Regions from separate parts of the Agromyces larvae genome, predicted to be linked through region 2. Evidence: predicted binding sites of a transcription regulator. Region 2 holds the regulator's gene; each other region holds the start of a gene.
The links. The regulator HrcA, encoded in region 2, represses chaperone genes, less so after heat shock. The targets are predictions, from matches to a motif close to TTNGCACTCGNNNNNNNCGAGTGCNAA.
Positions count from the first base shown of each region.

Region 1: the regulator HrcA is predicted to act here: its motif matches at 3,732-3,758, upstream of groES (co-chaperone GroES).
Region 3: the regulator HrcA is predicted to act here: its motif matches at 3,186-3,212, upstream of MTO99_RS11450 (Hsp20/alpha crystallin family protein).

Region 1 is NZ_CP094528.1:2,107,317-2,112,586, forward strand. Features, by position in the region: gene MTO99_RS10240 (ABC transporter ATP-binding protein) at 1-74, shown strand, start outside; gene MTO99_RS10245 (ABC transporter substrate-binding protein) at 585-1,868, opposite strand; gene rarD (EamA family transporter RarD) at 2,248-3,189, opposite strand; gene groES (co-chaperone GroES) at 3,349-3,645, opposite strand; gene MTO99_RS10260 (class I SAM-dependent methyltransferase) at 3,795-4,982, shown strand; gene MTO99_RS10265 (DUF4190 domain-containing protein) at 4,998-5,270, opposite strand, start outside.
Region 2 is NZ_CP094528.1:821,401-826,670, forward strand. Features, by position in the region: gene MTO99_RS03760 (PadR family transcriptional regulator) at 1-317, opposite strand, end outside; gene MTO99_RS03765 (DUF4870 domain-containing protein) at 444-866, opposite strand; gene MTO99_RS03770 (DUF4870 domain-containing protein) at 965-1,393, opposite strand; gene hrcA (heat-inducible transcriptional repressor HrcA) at 1,576-2,598, shown strand; gene dnaJ (molecular chaperone DnaJ) at 2,642-3,742, shown strand; gene MTO99_RS03785 (16S rRNA (uracil(1498)-N(3))-methyltransferase) at 3,764-4,498, shown strand; gene MTO99_RS03790 (HIT domain-containing protein) at 4,525-4,887, shown strand; gene MTO99_RS03795 (PhoH family protein) at 4,958-5,270, shown strand, end outside.
Region 3 is NZ_CP094528.1:2,349,032-2,354,301, reverse strand. Features, by position in the region: gene MTO99_RS11460 (ATP-binding cassette domain-containing protein) at 1-2,560, opposite strand, end outside; gene MTO99_RS11455 (hypothetical protein) at 2,568-3,134, opposite strand; gene MTO99_RS11450 (Hsp20/alpha crystallin family protein) at 3,296-3,730, shown strand; gene MTO99_RS11445 (aggregation-promoting factor C-terminal-like domain-containing protein) at 3,807-4,700, opposite strand; gene MTO99_RS11440 (acyl-CoA dehydrogenase family protein) at 4,857-5,270, shown strand, end outside.

The sequences.
Region 1 (5,270 bases), 1.3 Mb from region 2:
ACACGGGCTCGGGCCGCGACCTGCTGAACGACCCGAAGGTCACCGAGCTGTACCTGGGCACGCTCGGCACCTGACCCGTCGCACACCCGACACAGGGCGGGGCCGGCTGACGCCGGCCCCGCCCTTCTTCTGCGCACTGCCTGCTGTGCACTGGCCTGCCGGCCGCCGCGACGCCGCCCGCCCGGTGCGAGTGTCTGCACCCGCCCGGCCCGGCCACCTGCCTCACGCGCAGGCTGCTGCGCCACCTCGGCGCCCTCCGCGCCACATCACCTGGCGCATACCCCGCCGAAGTGGCGCAGCGCCGTGCCAAACGGACAACCAGGGGCCGCCCGCGGGCACTCGCCACGCCGCCCGCAGGGGCCGCCACCCGCACCCGCCCGCACCACCCGCCCGCACGCTCCGCGCCACCTCGGCGCCCTCCGCGCCACATCACCTGGCGCAGCGCCCGCCGAAGTGGCGCGGCGGCGGCGCTTCGCGCGCGCGGGCGGGCGCGGGCGCGGCGCGGCGCGCGCACCCGGGCACGCGAAAGGGCCCCGGCTCGTGCCGGGGCCCCTCCGCTGTGTGTTCGGGTCAGTGCGAGACGATCAGCCCTCGTAGGCCGAGTAGGTGTTGTCTTCGCCGAACTGGTAGATGCCGATCGACGCCTCGGTCGGGTCGCCCACCTCGTCGAAGGTGATCGGGCCCGAGATGCCGTCGTAGTCGGCCACGCCGCCACCGAGGATGATGTCGGCGCACTCCGCGAACGTGGAGCACTTCTCGCCGTCGCCCGAGCCGCCCGAGACCTCGATCAGCTTCTCGGCGATCGCCGCCGAGTCGGTCGAGTTCGCCGCGAGCGCAGCGAGCGAGAGCAGGATGGTCGCGTCGAACGACTCGGCCGCGTAGCTGTAGTCGTCGAGCGGCTCGCCGCCGGTCTCCTCGAGGAACGCGTCGAGCTCGGCCGTGAAGTCCGAGATCGAGTCGATCGAGAGACCGGGCAGGGTGCCCTTCGCACCGGCGAGCGCACCCGCCGGGAACTGGTCGCCGAAGTTCGACAGGTTGCCGTCGACGAAGTACAGCTTGTCGGACGGGTACTGGCCGAACAGGCTCGGCAGGATCGTCTTGACCTCTTCGAACGTGATCAGGGCGATCGCGTCGGGGTCGGCCGCGAGCAGCTGGCTGATCTGCGAGTCGAACGTGGTGTCGCCCGTGTTGTACGTCGGCGCGGCCACGACCTCGCCGCCGGCGGCCTCGAAGGCCTCGGTGACGTACTTCGCGAGACCGGTGCCGTACGAGTCGTTCAGCACGAGGATGCCGAGCGTCTGAGCACCGTCCTCGGCGATCAGGTTGCCGAGCACCTCGCCCTGCAGCACGTCGGACGGCGCGGTGCGGAAGTACAGCCCGTTGTCGTCGTACGTGGTGAACGCGTCGGAGGTGTTGGCCGGCGAGAACTGGATGACGCCGGCGCCCACGACCTGGTCGATGAACTGCAGCGACGTGCCCGACGACGCGGCGCCGATGATGGCCGAGACGTTCTCGTTGAGGAGACGGGGGATCTCGGTCTCGTAGGCCTTGTTGTCGGTGTCGCCCGAGTCGCCGAAGACCACGTCGAGCGTGAGGCCCGAGGTCTCGGCGTACTCGTTGATCTGCTGCGCCGCGTACGCCACGCCCGCCTCTTCGGGCGGACCGAGGAACGCGAGGTTGCCGGTCTGCGGAAGGGCGGTGCCGATGGTCAGCGCCAGCTCTTCGCGAGGACCCTGGGCATCCTCGGTCGACTCGGGCTCGCCGGTCGCGCACGCGGACAGGAGGAGGGCGCTCGTCGCAGTGAGAGCGACTCCCGTCCAGACCTTGCCGCGCGAGCGAGCGGGCCGGGACTTGCCGAATACGCTCATGTTGCTCCTTGGGACTGAAGGATGAATCGAATGCCCGTCGAAACGGGCCGTGGATCGACAGTATGCGGCGCTTCCCCTGCAAACAATGCAAACCCGGTCACAACCGCGTAACACCTGCGATTCCGTGACCGTATCGTCACCAGAACAGGGGCCGACGCCGATTTCGACGCACGAGATCGCCGTCGGACGCAAGGATTCTTCATCTGACGGAGCTCCCGGATCGAGCGCTCCACCGGCACCTCCGACACGCGGCGCAACATACGGCGGCTCGGTGCATCTCGCCGGAGTTCCCCGCGTCGAGCATCACCCGCAAGCCGGCGTGCGGAAGCTCGTCCTGGACGTACGCCCGACCGGCCCCGTCGCCGTTCGGGCGCCGGCCTCACGCGGGCTCGATCACGATCCGGCGCGCGGCGCGCGCCCCGCGCACGAGGTCGAAGGTCAGGATCACGAGCGCCACCCACACCAGCGCGAACCCGATCCAGCGCTCGAGCGGCATCGGCTCGCCGAGCACGAACACGCCGACGACGAACTGGATGAACGGCGCGAAGTACTGGATGAACCCCATCTGCGTGAGCGGCAGCCGTCGCGACGCGGCCGCGAACAGGATGAGCGGAATCGCGGTCACCGCCCCGGCGGCGAGCAGCAGCGTGGTGTGCCATGCGCCCGCCGTGCCCATCGTGAGGCCCGTCGTCGCCGCGACCAGCGCGAGTTGCACACCCGCCACCGGCGCGAGCCAGAGCGTCTCGAGCGTGAGCCCCGATACGGCGTCGACCCGCGGCCCCACCCGCTTCTTGATGAGCCCGTAGAAGCCGAACGAGAACGCGAGCACCAGCGCGATCCAGGGCAGCTGCCCGTAGCCGATCGCGAGCACGAGCACCGCGACGAGCGAGATGCCCACCGCGACCCACTGCGTCACCGTGAGCCGTTCGCGCAGGACGAGCACGCCGAGGAACACCGTGACGATCGGGTTGATGAAGTACCCGAGCGCGGCCTCGACGACCTGGTCGGTCATGGCGGCGAAGACGTAGGTCTGCCAGTTCACGAAGATGAGCACGCCGGCCAGCCCCATCGTGAACACGATGCGCCGATCGCGCAGCAGCGCGAGGAACGGCCGCCACGTGCGCGCGACGGTCATGACGAGTGCGCAGAACACCAGCGACAGGAGGATGCGCCACGCCACGACCTCGACCGGACCGGTCGGCGCGAGCGCGATGAAGTAGATGGGGAGGAACCCCCAGAGCACGTACGACCCGATGGCGAACAGGAGCCCGCTGCGGCTCACGGTGGGGGTGGCGGGGTCGGGCGACGCGGTCGATGGCACCGGTTCAGCCTACGGGCGCCCACGGACACGACCGGATGCTCCGCCTGCCGTTCCCCGTCGAGATCCCGCCGACCGCGAGGCATCCCGCTCGGCGACCCGGCCGGGAACGGCGAACGGCCCGGATGCGAGGCATCCGGGCCGTTCGAACGAGCGCGTCGACTAGCGCACGACGACCGCGAGCACGTCGCGGGCCGAGAGCACGAGGAACTCCTCGCCGCCGAACTTCACCTCGGTGCCGCCGTACTTCGAGTAGAGGACGCGGTCGCCGACGGCCACGTCGAGCGGAACACGGTTGCCGTTGTCGTCGATGCGGCCGGGGCCGACGGCCACGACCTCGCCCTCCTGCGGCTTCTCCTTGGCGGTGTCGGGGATGACCAGACCCGAGGCCGTGGTCTGCTCGGCCTCGACCTGCTTGATGACGATGCGATCCTCGAGCGGCTTGATGGAAACCGACACGGTTGACCCCTTTTCTAGACGGACTGTCTGACGAAGACTGGTTAGCAGCCTCACAGCGAGAGTGCTAAAGGGAGTCTAGAGAACCTCTGGCACTCGTGCAACGTGAGTGCCAATCAGCGCCCCCCGGCGCGGGCTGCTACCGTACCCGAGTGGACCGCACCGAGCTCGTCGAACTGCTCTCCCCCGAGGGCCTGCGCCTGCTCGACGCCGTGCCCGAGTGGGATTCGAAGGCCGACGTGCTGCGCACCGTCGAGGACCTCCGCAAGCAGGGGCACGCGCCGGCGCTCGTCGCGGCGGTGCTCAGCCAGGCGAAACTGCGCGCCCGGGCCCACGCAAAGTTCGGCGAGTTCGCCGACCGCATGCTGTTCACCGAGGCGGGCCTCGAGCAGGCCACCCGGTTGCGCGTGGCGGCCCTGCACGCCGGCCGGTTCGCCCGCGCCGGCATCGGCCACGTCGCGGACCTGGGCTGCGGCATCGGCGGCGACGCGCTCGCCTTCGCCGCGCTCGGACTCGAGGTGACCGCCGCCGACGCCGACGAGGTCACGGCCGCGATCGCGGCGTTCAACCTCACCCCGTTCCCCCACGCCCGCGTGCTGCACGCGCGGGCCGAAGAGGTACCGCTCGGCGGCATCGGCGGAGCGTGGCTCGACCCCGCCCGCCGGGTCACGTCGGGCGGGCGCACCCGCCGCCTCGCCGACCCCTCCGACTATTCGCCCCCGCTCGACTTCGCGTTCGGACTCGCCGAACGCCTGCCCGTGGGCGTGAAGCTCGGCCCCGGCACCGATCGCGACGTGATCCCGGCCGACACCGAGGCCCAGTGGGTGTCGGTCGACGGCGACGTCGTCGAACTCGCGGTGTGGACGGGGCCGCTCGCCCGACCGGGCATCCGGCGCGCCGCGCTCGTGGTGCGCGGCGACGAGGCATCCGAGCTCTCGGGCCCGGCCGACGCCGAGGACGCGCCCGACGGCCCGCTCGGCGAATACCTGTACGAACCCGACGGGGCCGTCATCCGCGCACGTCTCATCGGCGATCTCGCGCGGGCGAACGGCGCCTGGATGGGCTCGCCCGGCATCGCCTACCTCACGGCCGATCGTGCGTTCGACTCGCCGTTCGCGCAGCGGTTCCGCATCATCGAGCGTCTGCCGGCGGATGAGCGCCGGCTGCGTCAGGCGCTGGCCGAGCGCGGCATCGGCGTGCTCGAGATCAAGAAGCGCGGCGTCGACGTCGACCCGGCTGCGCTGCGCACCCGGCTGAAGCTCAAAGGGGCGGAGTCGGGCACCCTGGTACTCACTCGCGAGCAGGGTCGCCACGTCGCGCTGCTGGTCGAGCGCGGCTGATCGGATGCTCCGCGGTCAGCTCGGCAGCGCGCCGAAGACGATGGCGTAGTACCCGATCCAGACGGCCGAGAACACGAGGCCCGTGAGGCCGGTGCCGATGCCGACGAAGGCGAGGGTACGGCCGTGCTCCTCGCGTCGCAGCCCGAGCACGCCGAAGACGATGGCCGCGATCGCGAGCGGCAGCATCCAGCCGACGAACAGGGAGGCTGCGGCGCCGAGCACACCGAGCACCGCTGCGACCCAGCTGTACACCCGGCGTTGCGTCTCCTCCTCGGCCTCGTCGTCCGA
Region 2 (5,270 bases):
GCGACCCACGCGGTGACGTTGCGCCGGTACACCGATCTGCCCGCGTCGGTGATGCGGTAGTACTTGCGACGCCCGCCCTGCGTCTCGTCGCCCCAGTACGACTCGACGAGCCCGTCGCGTTCGAGGCGGCGGTAGGTGGCGTACAGGGTCGCCTCCTTGATCTCGTAGCGACCGCCCGTGGCATCGCGGATCGTCTTGTAGATCTCGAAGCCGTAGCGGTCGCCGCGGCGCAGGACGCCGAGGACGATCGTGTCGGTGTGACCGCGCAGCAGGTCGGCGGCGAACGCGTCGTCGACGGGCACGGTGTGGTCTGTCATGACAAGTACTGTATCTGATCAACTACTAAACCTGCAAGACACACGCAGGAGCGCCCCGGACATGACGAAGCCCGCCGGCCCGATGGCACGGGCGGGCGGGCTTCGGTCAGGCCGTAGCCGGGCGGATCAGCTCACGAACTTGATCGCCACCGGGTAGACGTACGGCTGGCCCTGGTTGGCCTTCACCGCGGCGATGATGCCGAACACGATCGACGCGACCCAGGCCGCGGCCAGCAGCAGGAACCCGATCAGCACGAACGCGAGGACCCAGCCGACCACGTAGGCGATCAGCAGCGTGATCTGGAAGTTCAGCGCGGTCGCCGAGTGCCCGCGGATGAACGGGCCCTTGTCCTTCAGGACGAGGTAGCCGATCAGCGCCGGCAGGAACCCGAACAGGATGCCGCCGATGTGGATCAGCGTCGCCCACAGCTTCTCGTCGGACGGGCTCAGCGGCTGGCTCTGCTGGTAGGGGTTTCCGGGCGGCGGGCCGGCCGGCGGGGTCGGAGGGCCGGGCGGAGGCGGCGGGGTCGGAGGCGTTGCGTCTGACATGAGGCTCCTTCGGGATGCCCGCATTCGCGGGGGTACATCGCCATAGTTCCAGAGCGGCACGCCGGGGGGAAGACCTCCGCCCGGCGTGCCGGGCCGGATTACTTGATGAGTCGCACGGCGAACGGGTAGCGGTAGTGCTGCCCGTCCTTGGCGCGCAGGTACGCGATGATCGAGAACACGACGCCGAGGATCCACGGCACCCAGATCAGGAAGCTGAGCAGGGCGCCGAACCCGAACGTCACGATCGTGATGACGGTCACGAGGACCCAGAGGGCGACCGCGCCGATCGTGAGCGTGATCTGGAAGTTCAGCGCCTCCTTGGCCTCGGTGTCGGTGAAACGGCCGCGGTCCTTGAAGACGAGCCAGATGATGAGCGACGGCAGGAAGCCGAGGATCCCGCCCAGGTGGGCGAGCGAGCCCCACTGCACGTCCTGCTCGGGCGTGAGGGGAGCGGCGGGCTGCGCGTACTGACCGGGCGCGGCCGGGGCCGGCGCGTCGGGGTCGGATGCGGGGTTCTGGTCGGACATGGGGTGCCTTTCAGGCTGCGAGGTGAGCCGCCGGGGGAGCGGCGTCCGCGCCGGTCCTCGGCGGCGAACGGTGCAAAGCTAGCGCCGCGCCGGGGAATGCGGCAACGGTGCAGACGCTGAACGTCGCGATAGGATTGGCACTCAGGAACGTCGAGTGCCAATCCGTCGGAACGGGAGGACGCATGGTCTCCGAACGAGGTCTCGCGGTGCTGCGCGCCATCGTGCAGGACTACGTCGCCTCACGTGAGCCCGTCGGCTCCAAGGCGATCGTCGAGCGGCACGCGTTCGGCGTGTCGGCCGCGACGATCCGCAACGACATGGCGATCCTCGAAGAGGAAGAGCTCATCGCCGCCCCGCACACCTCGTCGGGGCGGATCCCGACCGACAAGGGCTACCGGGTGTTCGTCGACCAGCTCTCCGAGCTGCGACCGATGAGCCAGGCCCAGCGCCACGCCATCGAGACCTTCCTCGGCGAGGCCGGCGACCTCGACGAACTGCTGAGCCGCACCGTGCGGCTCATCGCGCAGCTCACGAACCAGCTCGCCGTGGTGCAGGTGCCGAGCTTCCACAGCGCGCGGGTGCGCCATGTCGAACTCGTCCAGCTCGCCCCGACGCGGGTGCTGTGCATCCTCATCACCGACGCCGGCCAGGTCGAGCAACGGCTCGCCGAACTCGCCGACGACGTCGACGAGGCGACGCTCGGCGACCTGCGCGTCCGGCTCAACCGCGTCGCCGCGGGCCTCACCATGAGCGATGCGGCCGCCGTGCTCTCGGGCGAGATCGAGGGCGCCGACCCCCGGCACGCCGCGGTGCTGCACACGCTCGCCCTGACGCTGGCCGAGCAGGCGCGGGCGCAGCGGGGCGAACGCCTCGTGGTCGCCGGCGCCGCCAACCTGGTGCGCACCGAGCAGGACTTCTCCGGCTCGATCCTCGACGTCATCGAGGCGATCGAAGAGCAGGTGGTGCTGCTGCGCCTCTTCGGCGAGATGGCGGCCGACCCGCACGGCATCGCGGTGCGCATCGGCCGCGAGAACGCGCCGTTCGGGCTGCCCGAGGCATCCGTCGTCTCCACCTCGTTCGCCGTCCCCGGACGCGACATCTCGCGACTCGGCGTCGTCGGCCCCACCCGGATGGACTACTCCGCCAGCATGGCGGCCGTTCGCGCCGTCGCGCGCTATCTGTCGCGCGCCCTCGGCGAGCACTGACCCGCGGCCCGCGGCCGCATCCGATCGAAAGGAACCGCCCTCCGTGGCAGACCACTACGAGGTCCTCGGCGTCTCGCGCGACGCCACCCCCGACGAGATCAAGAAGGCGTACCGCCGCCTCGCCCGCGAACTGCACCCCGACGTCAACCCGGGCGCCGAGGCATCCGAACGATTCAAAGAGGTCACGCACGCCTACGACGTGCTGAGCGACCCGAAGCAGCGCCAGCAGTACGACCTGGGCGGCCAGGGCGGGTTCGGCGGCGCGCAGGGCTTCGGCGGGTTCGGCGACATCTTCGAGACGTTCTTCGGCGGCGGCGGCCAGACCCGCGGCCCGCGCAGCCGCCGCGAACGCGGCCAGGACGCGCTGATCCGCGTCGAGGTCGGCCTCGACGAGGTGATCTTCGGCACCCACCGCGACCTCGAGGTCGACACCGCGGTGCTGTGCGAGACGTGCGACGGGTCGTGCTGCCAGCCGGGCACCTCGCCGGTCACCTGCGACATCTGCCACGGAACCGGGCAGATCCAGCGCACGGTGCGGTCGCTGCTCGGCAACGTGATGACCTCGAGCCCCTGCGGCACCTGCCGCGGCTACGGCACCATCATCGCCACGCCCTGCGTGACCTGCCAGGGTCAGGGCCGGGTGCGCGCGCGCCGCACCGTGCCGGTCGACATCCCCGCGGGCGTCGACACGGGGCTGCGCCTGCAGATGCCCGGCTCGGGCGAGGCCGGCCCCGCGGGCGGGCCGAACGGCGACCTCTACCTCGAGATCAAGGTCAAGAACCACGACGTGTTCAGCCGCAACGGCGACGACCTGCTCTGCACCGTCGAGGTGCAGATGACCGACGCGGTGCTCGGCACCACGACGACCATCCCGGCGCTCGACGGCGACGTCGAGGTCGAGCTGAAGCCGGGGCTGCAGGCCGGCGAGGTGATCACGGTGAAGGACCGCGGCGTCACGCGGTTGCGCGGGTCGGGCCGCGGCGACCTGAAGATCGGCGTGCAGGTGGTCACCCCGACCAAGCTCTCGCACAAGGAGCGGCAGCTCATCGAGCAGTTCGCGCAGGCGCACAAGCCGCAGAAGCCGCAGCTCAGCCACTTCCAGCAGGGGCTGTTCGCGCGGCTGCGCGACCGGTTCCTGGGCTGAGCGAGACGATCGGATGCCTCGATGAGCAACCTGTACCTCGATGAGCGGCTCGACGCCGCGGCGATCGCGCCCGGTGCCGTCGTCGAGCTGTCCGGCGACGAGGCGCGGCACGCCGTGACCGTCGCCCGGGTGCGGGTCGGCGAGCGCGTCGCGGTCGGCGACGGCCGCGGCACGATCGTGTCGGGTCCGGTCGCATCGACGGGGCCGCGCGAACTCGTCATCGAGGTCGACGAGGTCGTCTTCGAGGAGCCGCCGGCGGTGCGGCTCACCCTCGTGCAGGCGCTCGCGAAGGGCGACCGCGACGAGCTCGCCGTGCAGGCGGCCACCGAGCTCGGCGTCGACCGGGTCGTGCCGTGGGCCGCCGCGCGCTCGGTGTCGCGCTGGGAGGGGCAGAAGGCGCAGAAGGGCCGGGCCCGGTGGGCCGCGATCGTGCGCGAGGCGACCAAGCAGTCGGTCCGGTCGTATCTCGCCGAGGTCGACGAGCCCGCGACGACGGCCCAGCTCCCGGCGCGCCTCGACGGCCAGCGGATGCTGCTGCTCGAGCCGACCGCAAAGGTCCGCCTCACCGACCTCGAGCCCGACGGACGGGACCTCGCGCTCGTCGTCGGCCCCGAGGGCGGCATCGCCCCGGCCGAGCTCGACCGGCTCGTCGCCGCCGGCGCCGAACCCGTGAGGCTCGGAGCATCCGTGCTGCGCACCTCGACCGCCGGGCCGGCCGCGATCGCGGTGCTGAGCGCCGCGCTCGGCCGGTGGTGAGGGTTCCCTCGCTACGATGGGGTGATATGACCGACACCGCCGACCGGCCCACCGTCTTCGAGCGCATCGCCGCCGGCGAGATCCCCGCGCGGATCGTCGCCGAGACCGAGCGCGTCATCGCGTTCCACGACATCGCGCCGCAGGCGCCGGTGCACGTGGTCGTGACGCCGAAATCGGGCGACTACCGCGATGTCGCCGAGCTCGCCGCGGGCGACCCCGCCCTGCTCGTCGAACTGGTCGAGGTGGCGAAGGGCGTGGCATCCGAGCTCGCCGACGGCGACTACCGACTGATCTTCAACTCCGGCCCCGCGGCCGGCCAGACCGTCTTCCACGTGCACGCCCACGTGCTCGCCGGAGGACTCGAGGAGGGCACGCTTGCCGGCGGCTGAACCCGACCCGGGCGCTGAGCCCGCCACCGAGTCGCCCGACGAGGAGCGGCTGCGCATCGACGGCATCGCGATGGTGCGTCTGCTCGGGCCGCAGGACCGCCTGCTCGCCTCGATCCAGCGCGAGTATCCCGGCGTCACCGTGCACGTGCGCGGCAACGAGATCGCCATCCGCGGCGAGGAGTCCGAGCGCGTGCGCGTGCGGCGCCTCATCGAAGAGCTGCTCGAGCTGGTGCGCAACGGCCAGGACCCGACGCCGACCGAGGTGCGCACCTCGGCGCGCATCCTCGATGCCGACCCGGGTGCGCGCCCGTCCGAGCTGCTCGGCCAGGTCATCGTGTCGAGCCGCGGCAAGTCGATCCGGCCGAAGACCGAGGGCCAGCGCG
Region 3 (5,270 bases), 1.5 Mb from region 2:
CCGGTGTGCTCCGCAGGCGCGGCAGCAGCCCGGCGCCGGCGCCGACCCACGCGCACGCGAACATCTGGAACGGCGTCCACGGCCCCACCCCGCCCTGGAGCACCGACGACAGCGCGATGACGAGCACCCCGAGCAGGAACCCGAACCGCGCCCCGAACACGCGCCCCGCGGTGATCAGCAGCACGAACACCGCTTCGACGCCGCCGACCCCGGTGCTGGCGATCCGCACCGCCGCGCCCACCGCGGTCAGGGTGCCGAGCATCGCGAGCAGCTTGGCCGACCGCACCCGGTCGTCGAGCACGAGCACCAGCACCGCGAGCAGGAACGGGGTGAGCGCGATCGCGGCGAACGGCGCCGCGGCCTGCGCCTGCGAGGGCAGCGCCGGCGTGAAGAACGGCCACGCGAACGCGACGGCGGCGATGAGGTTGCCGAGGACGAGGGCGAGCGCGGTGACGAGGGGGTGGATGCGTCGGGCAGGTCGGGGGGCACGGTCTCGCGGCGCGGCTCGACCGGCGGGAACCGCCACCGCCGGTCGAGGAGCGCCGACGCGACGCGGCGGCGCGTCTCGAGACGTCGTGTCCGCCGCGCCGGCGGATCCACCCGCCCCGACCCGCCCCCCGACCCGCCCCGCGACCATCGGCACGATGCGGTCGGCGACGGCCGAGGCGAACGCCCCATCGTGCGTGGCGATGACGACCGCGCCGCCCGCGGCGGCGACCGCGCCCAGCGCGCCGCCGACGAGCGCGCACGCGTCGGCGTCGAGACCCCGCGTCGGCTCGTCGACCATCAGCACGCGAGCTCCGGCGGCGAGCTGGAGCGCAAGCGCGAGCACGCGTCGCTCACCCGCCGAGAGGTCGCGCGGATGCGCGGCCAGCAGTCGCGTCGCGTCGGGCGAGTCGGCGGTCAGGCCGAGGAAGGCCGCGAACCTCGCGGCGGTCGCTCCGGCGGGCGCGTGCGCGGCCCGGTCGGCGCGCCGGCACTCCTCGCGCACGGTGAGGGCGAGCAGCAGGTCGTCGGATGCCTCGGGCACGAGCACGACCGCCCGCCGGCGTCGGCGGCGGTCGAGCCGGGCGACGTCGGCCCCGGCGACCTCGACCGTGCCGCGATCGTGCGGCAGCGCGATCGCGGTGAGCAGGCTCGACTTGCCCGCGCCGTTCGGGCCGGCGAGCGCGACGATCTCGCCGGCCGCGACCTCGAGCGAGGCATCCGTCACCGCCTCCCGGTCGCCGTGCGCGACCGACAGCCCGGCCACCCGCACCAGCGCCGCGCCGCCGCCGCCCTCCGCGGGTCGAGGAGGGAGAGGAGGGAGCGGAGCGACCGTCTCGAGCCCCCGTGAGGTGCGCTGGAGCTCGCCGCCGACCGCCTCCGCGCGACCGGCGGCGATCGACACGACTTCGTCGGCGATGCCCGCGAACGCGTCGACCCGGTGCTCGGCGACGACGACGCAGACGCCGGCCTCGTGTGCGAGCCGGTCGAGCAGCCGCACCACGCGGTCGCGTGCGTCGTCGTCGAGGTCGGCGAGCGGTTCGTCGACGAGCAGCAGCGAGGGGCGTTCGACGAGCGCGGCCGCGATCGCCACGAGGGTCGCTTCGCCGGCCGACAGTGCGCGGATGCCGCGCCCGAGCAGGTGCGCGATGCCGACGTGCCCGGCGATCTCGGCGACCCGCGCCGCGACGATCACGGGTGCGACGCCGCGCACGTCGAGCGCGAACCCGATCTCGGCGTCGACGGTCTCGGCGGCGAACCCGAGTCGGGGGTTCTGCAGCACGACGCCCACGAACCCGGCCGTGTCGCGCGGCAGCACCGCGGCCCGGTCGACGCCGCCGACCAGCACCGTGCCCGAGAGGTCGCCGCCGTCGACGTGCGAGAGCAGTCCGCTGAGACCGTCGAGCAGGGTCGACTTGCCCGATCCGGTCGGCCCGGCGACGAGGGCGAGGGCGCCCGGTGCGAGCACGAGATCGTCGACCTCCAGCGCCCAGGCGCCGCCCCGTGACATCCGGGCGCCGCGCACCTCGACGGGCCGCTCGCACGCCCCCTCGACCCGGTGCGCCGCGGCGAACCCGCGGACCTCCATGGCCGCGGCGACCGCGACCGCGCGTTCCACGGTGCGCTCGAACACCGGCACGAGCAGCGATGCCGCCCCGCGCTCGCCGCGCAGCCGCCGCGCGAGCCGCACGCTGCGCACCGCGTCGGCGAGCCCCGGGAACGTCGCCCACGCGATCACGAGCGCCCGTGCGATGCCGCGCACCGGCCCGCGCCGCGCGCCGCGCGCGAACAGCCGCGAGATGTCGACGACCGCGTTCAGCGCACCGAAGGCGAGGATCGTGAGCGCGATCGGCGCCGCGCCGACGACTGCGCGCCACAGCCCGTCGAGCGTGACGGCGCCGAACAGCACGACGTGCCCGAACGGTGCCGGCAGGCGCACTTCGGGCGGATCGAGCAGCACGGGCCCGCTGCCGCCGGCGCCGTCGAAGAGCACCCGGTAGGCGATCCGGAAGGCCACGAACACGGCGGCGAGGAGCGCCGCCGTGCGCAGGGCTTCAGGCCGGAAGCGCAGCATCAGCCCGTCACGACGCGGGCTGCGCCGGTTCGCCGTTCAGGGTGAAGAAGAGCCCGAGGCGATCGCCGGGGGCGAGCTGCTGGGTCGCGAGGCCCTCCTGCGCGTACGCCCACTCGCCGTCGGCGGGGCGCACCCACACCGCCCAGTACGCGAACGCGGCGGGCATGGTGCTGCAGGTCTCGTGGTACTCGGTGCCGTCGTCGGCGACGATCGTGTCGGTCTCGGCGGGTGCGCCGTTCACGCGGCACACGACCTGGTCGCCGTAGTCGTCGGTGCCCTCGGTGGTGACGCCGGCCTGGGCGAGCGCGTCGGCTGCGATGATCGGCGCGTCGACGGGGAGGCAGGCTTCGGTCGACGGGTCGTCGGCCGCGTCGAGGTCGCCGGCGTCGACGATCACCGCGACGCCGGCGCAGTCCTCGGATGCGCCGGGGCCGACGACGACGTCATCGCCCTGGTGCGCCGGGCTGATCGTCGAGGTCGATTCGGGCGCGGTGTCCGGGCTGGAATCGGCGCATCCGCTCAGCACGAGCGCGGTGAGAGCGAGGGCGGCGATCGCGAGCGGTCGGGCAGTCATCCGCCCAGCTTATTGCGGCGGCGGACGCCGGTGATCGCCCTCGGCGAACCATTGGCACTCTCGGGTGCTGAGTGCTAATGTCGTTCACAGTTGAGTCGATGCGACTCAACTCTTCGAACCATCGGTCGCGCAGTCGCGACCGCACACGAGAGGAGAGGCTGATGGCCATGACCTGGGATCCGTTCCGCGACCTCGACCGGCTCGCGGCGAGCATGCTCGACTCGCGGCAGGGGCCGCGCATGATGCCGATCGACCTGCACCGCGACGGCGACCACTACGTGCTCTCCGCCGACCTGCCCGGCGTCGACCCCGGCTCGATCGACATCGACATCGACGGGCAGCTGCTCACGATCCGCGCCGAGCGCACGCTCCGCGGCGAGACCGAGGTGAAGTGGCTGGCCCACGAGCGACCGAGCGGTTCGTTCCTGCGCCAGCTCACCCTCGGCGAGGGCATCGACACCGCTGGCATCAGCGCGCACTACGACAACGGCGTGCTGAGCGTGGTCATCCCCGTGTCCGAGCGCGCCAAGCCGCGCAAGGTCGCGGTCGAGTCGACGCTGCGCAGCGCGGAGTCGCAGGAGGTCACGGCCGGCTGATCCGGTACCGCGGCGGCCGGCCGCGCGGGCGAGGGCGGGAGTCGGACGGCTCCCGCCCTCGTCGCGTCCGCGCCGGTCAGTACCAGCCGGTCGACTGGATGTGCCCCCACGCGCCGCACGGGTTCCCGTAGCGGCCGGCGATGTAGTCGATGCCCCAGGAGATCTGCGTGGCGGGGTTCGACTGCCAGTCCGCGCCGTGCGACGCCATCTTCGAGCCGGGCAGCGCCTGCGGGATCCCGTAGGCCCCGTTCGGGTTCGACGCGGACACGTTCCAGCCCGACTCGTAGTTCCACACCGCCACGAGGCATCCGAACTGATCGTCACCCCAGCCGTACCGGCCCGCGATCATCTCGCGGGCGATCTGCTGCGCGCCGCTGGGGTTCGCGGGCGCCGCCGGGCCGCCGCCTCCGCCGGTGCCCGCACCGCCTCCGGCCGCCGACTGCCCGGCCGCCTGGCGGGCGGCCCGCTCGGCTTCGATGCGCTCGGCCTCGATGCGCGCCGCCTCCTCGGCGGCCTTGCGCTCGGCCTCGACGCGATCCCATTCGGCGATCGCGGCGGCCAGGTCGTCGGCCTGCGTCCGCGCGGCCGCGATGAGTTCGAAGACCCGCGCCGGATCCATCAGCTCGGATGCCTCGAGCTGCGCGAGTGTGGCCGTGAGCGCGGCCGCATCGACCTTGCCCGCGGCCGAGGCGACCACGGGTTCGGCCCCGGCGACCGCCTCGTCGGCGGCGCCGACCGCCCGCGCGACGAGGATGTCGCGGTTCGCGCCGAGCTGGGCCGGGTCGGGTTCGCTCGCCGCCCGCAGCGCGGCCGTCTCGGCGACCCGTCTCGTCTGGTCGTCGATGGTCGATTGCAACATGAATCCGGTGCCCGCTGTGACCGCGAGGCCCGCGACCGCGGCCGATGCCACGACGGCGCGTGCGAGCGACCCGAGTCGATGCGGTTGCTTCGACGTGGTGCTGTTCCCCATGCGTTCCCCCGGGGTCGGGCGCCCGCCGGCGCATCGACCCGTGCTGCTCGTGAGCCCGGGTGATTCGACCCGGGCAAGTCGTCCCGTGCACCTTACGCGAGGATGGCTCAGGTCACAAGACGGTAACGGACGCCGGGTCGAGCGCAGAATGTGGAGATGGCGACGACGCATGAGGTCCGGAACCAGGTGCCCGAGCGGGCCGGCATCGACGAGTTCGCGACGAACGCGCCGCTCGTCGAAGCGGTCGCGAAGTGGGGCTCGGAGGCCGGTTCGCCGGCGCGGGGCGGAGCATCCGATCGCCTGACCGAGCTCGGTCGCCTCGTCGGTTCCGAGCCCTTCCAGCGCGATGCCGAACTCGCGAACACCCGTCCGCCGGTGCTGCGCAGCCACGACCGCTGGGGCCGGCGCATCGACGAGGTCGACTACGACGAGTCGTACCACCGCATCATGGCGGCCGCCGTCGGCGCGGGCGCGCACACCTCGGCGTGGGCCGAACCCGGGCCGGGCGCGAACGTCGACCGCGCCGCCGCGTTCTTCCTCCTCGCCCAGGTCGAGCCGGGCCACGCCTGC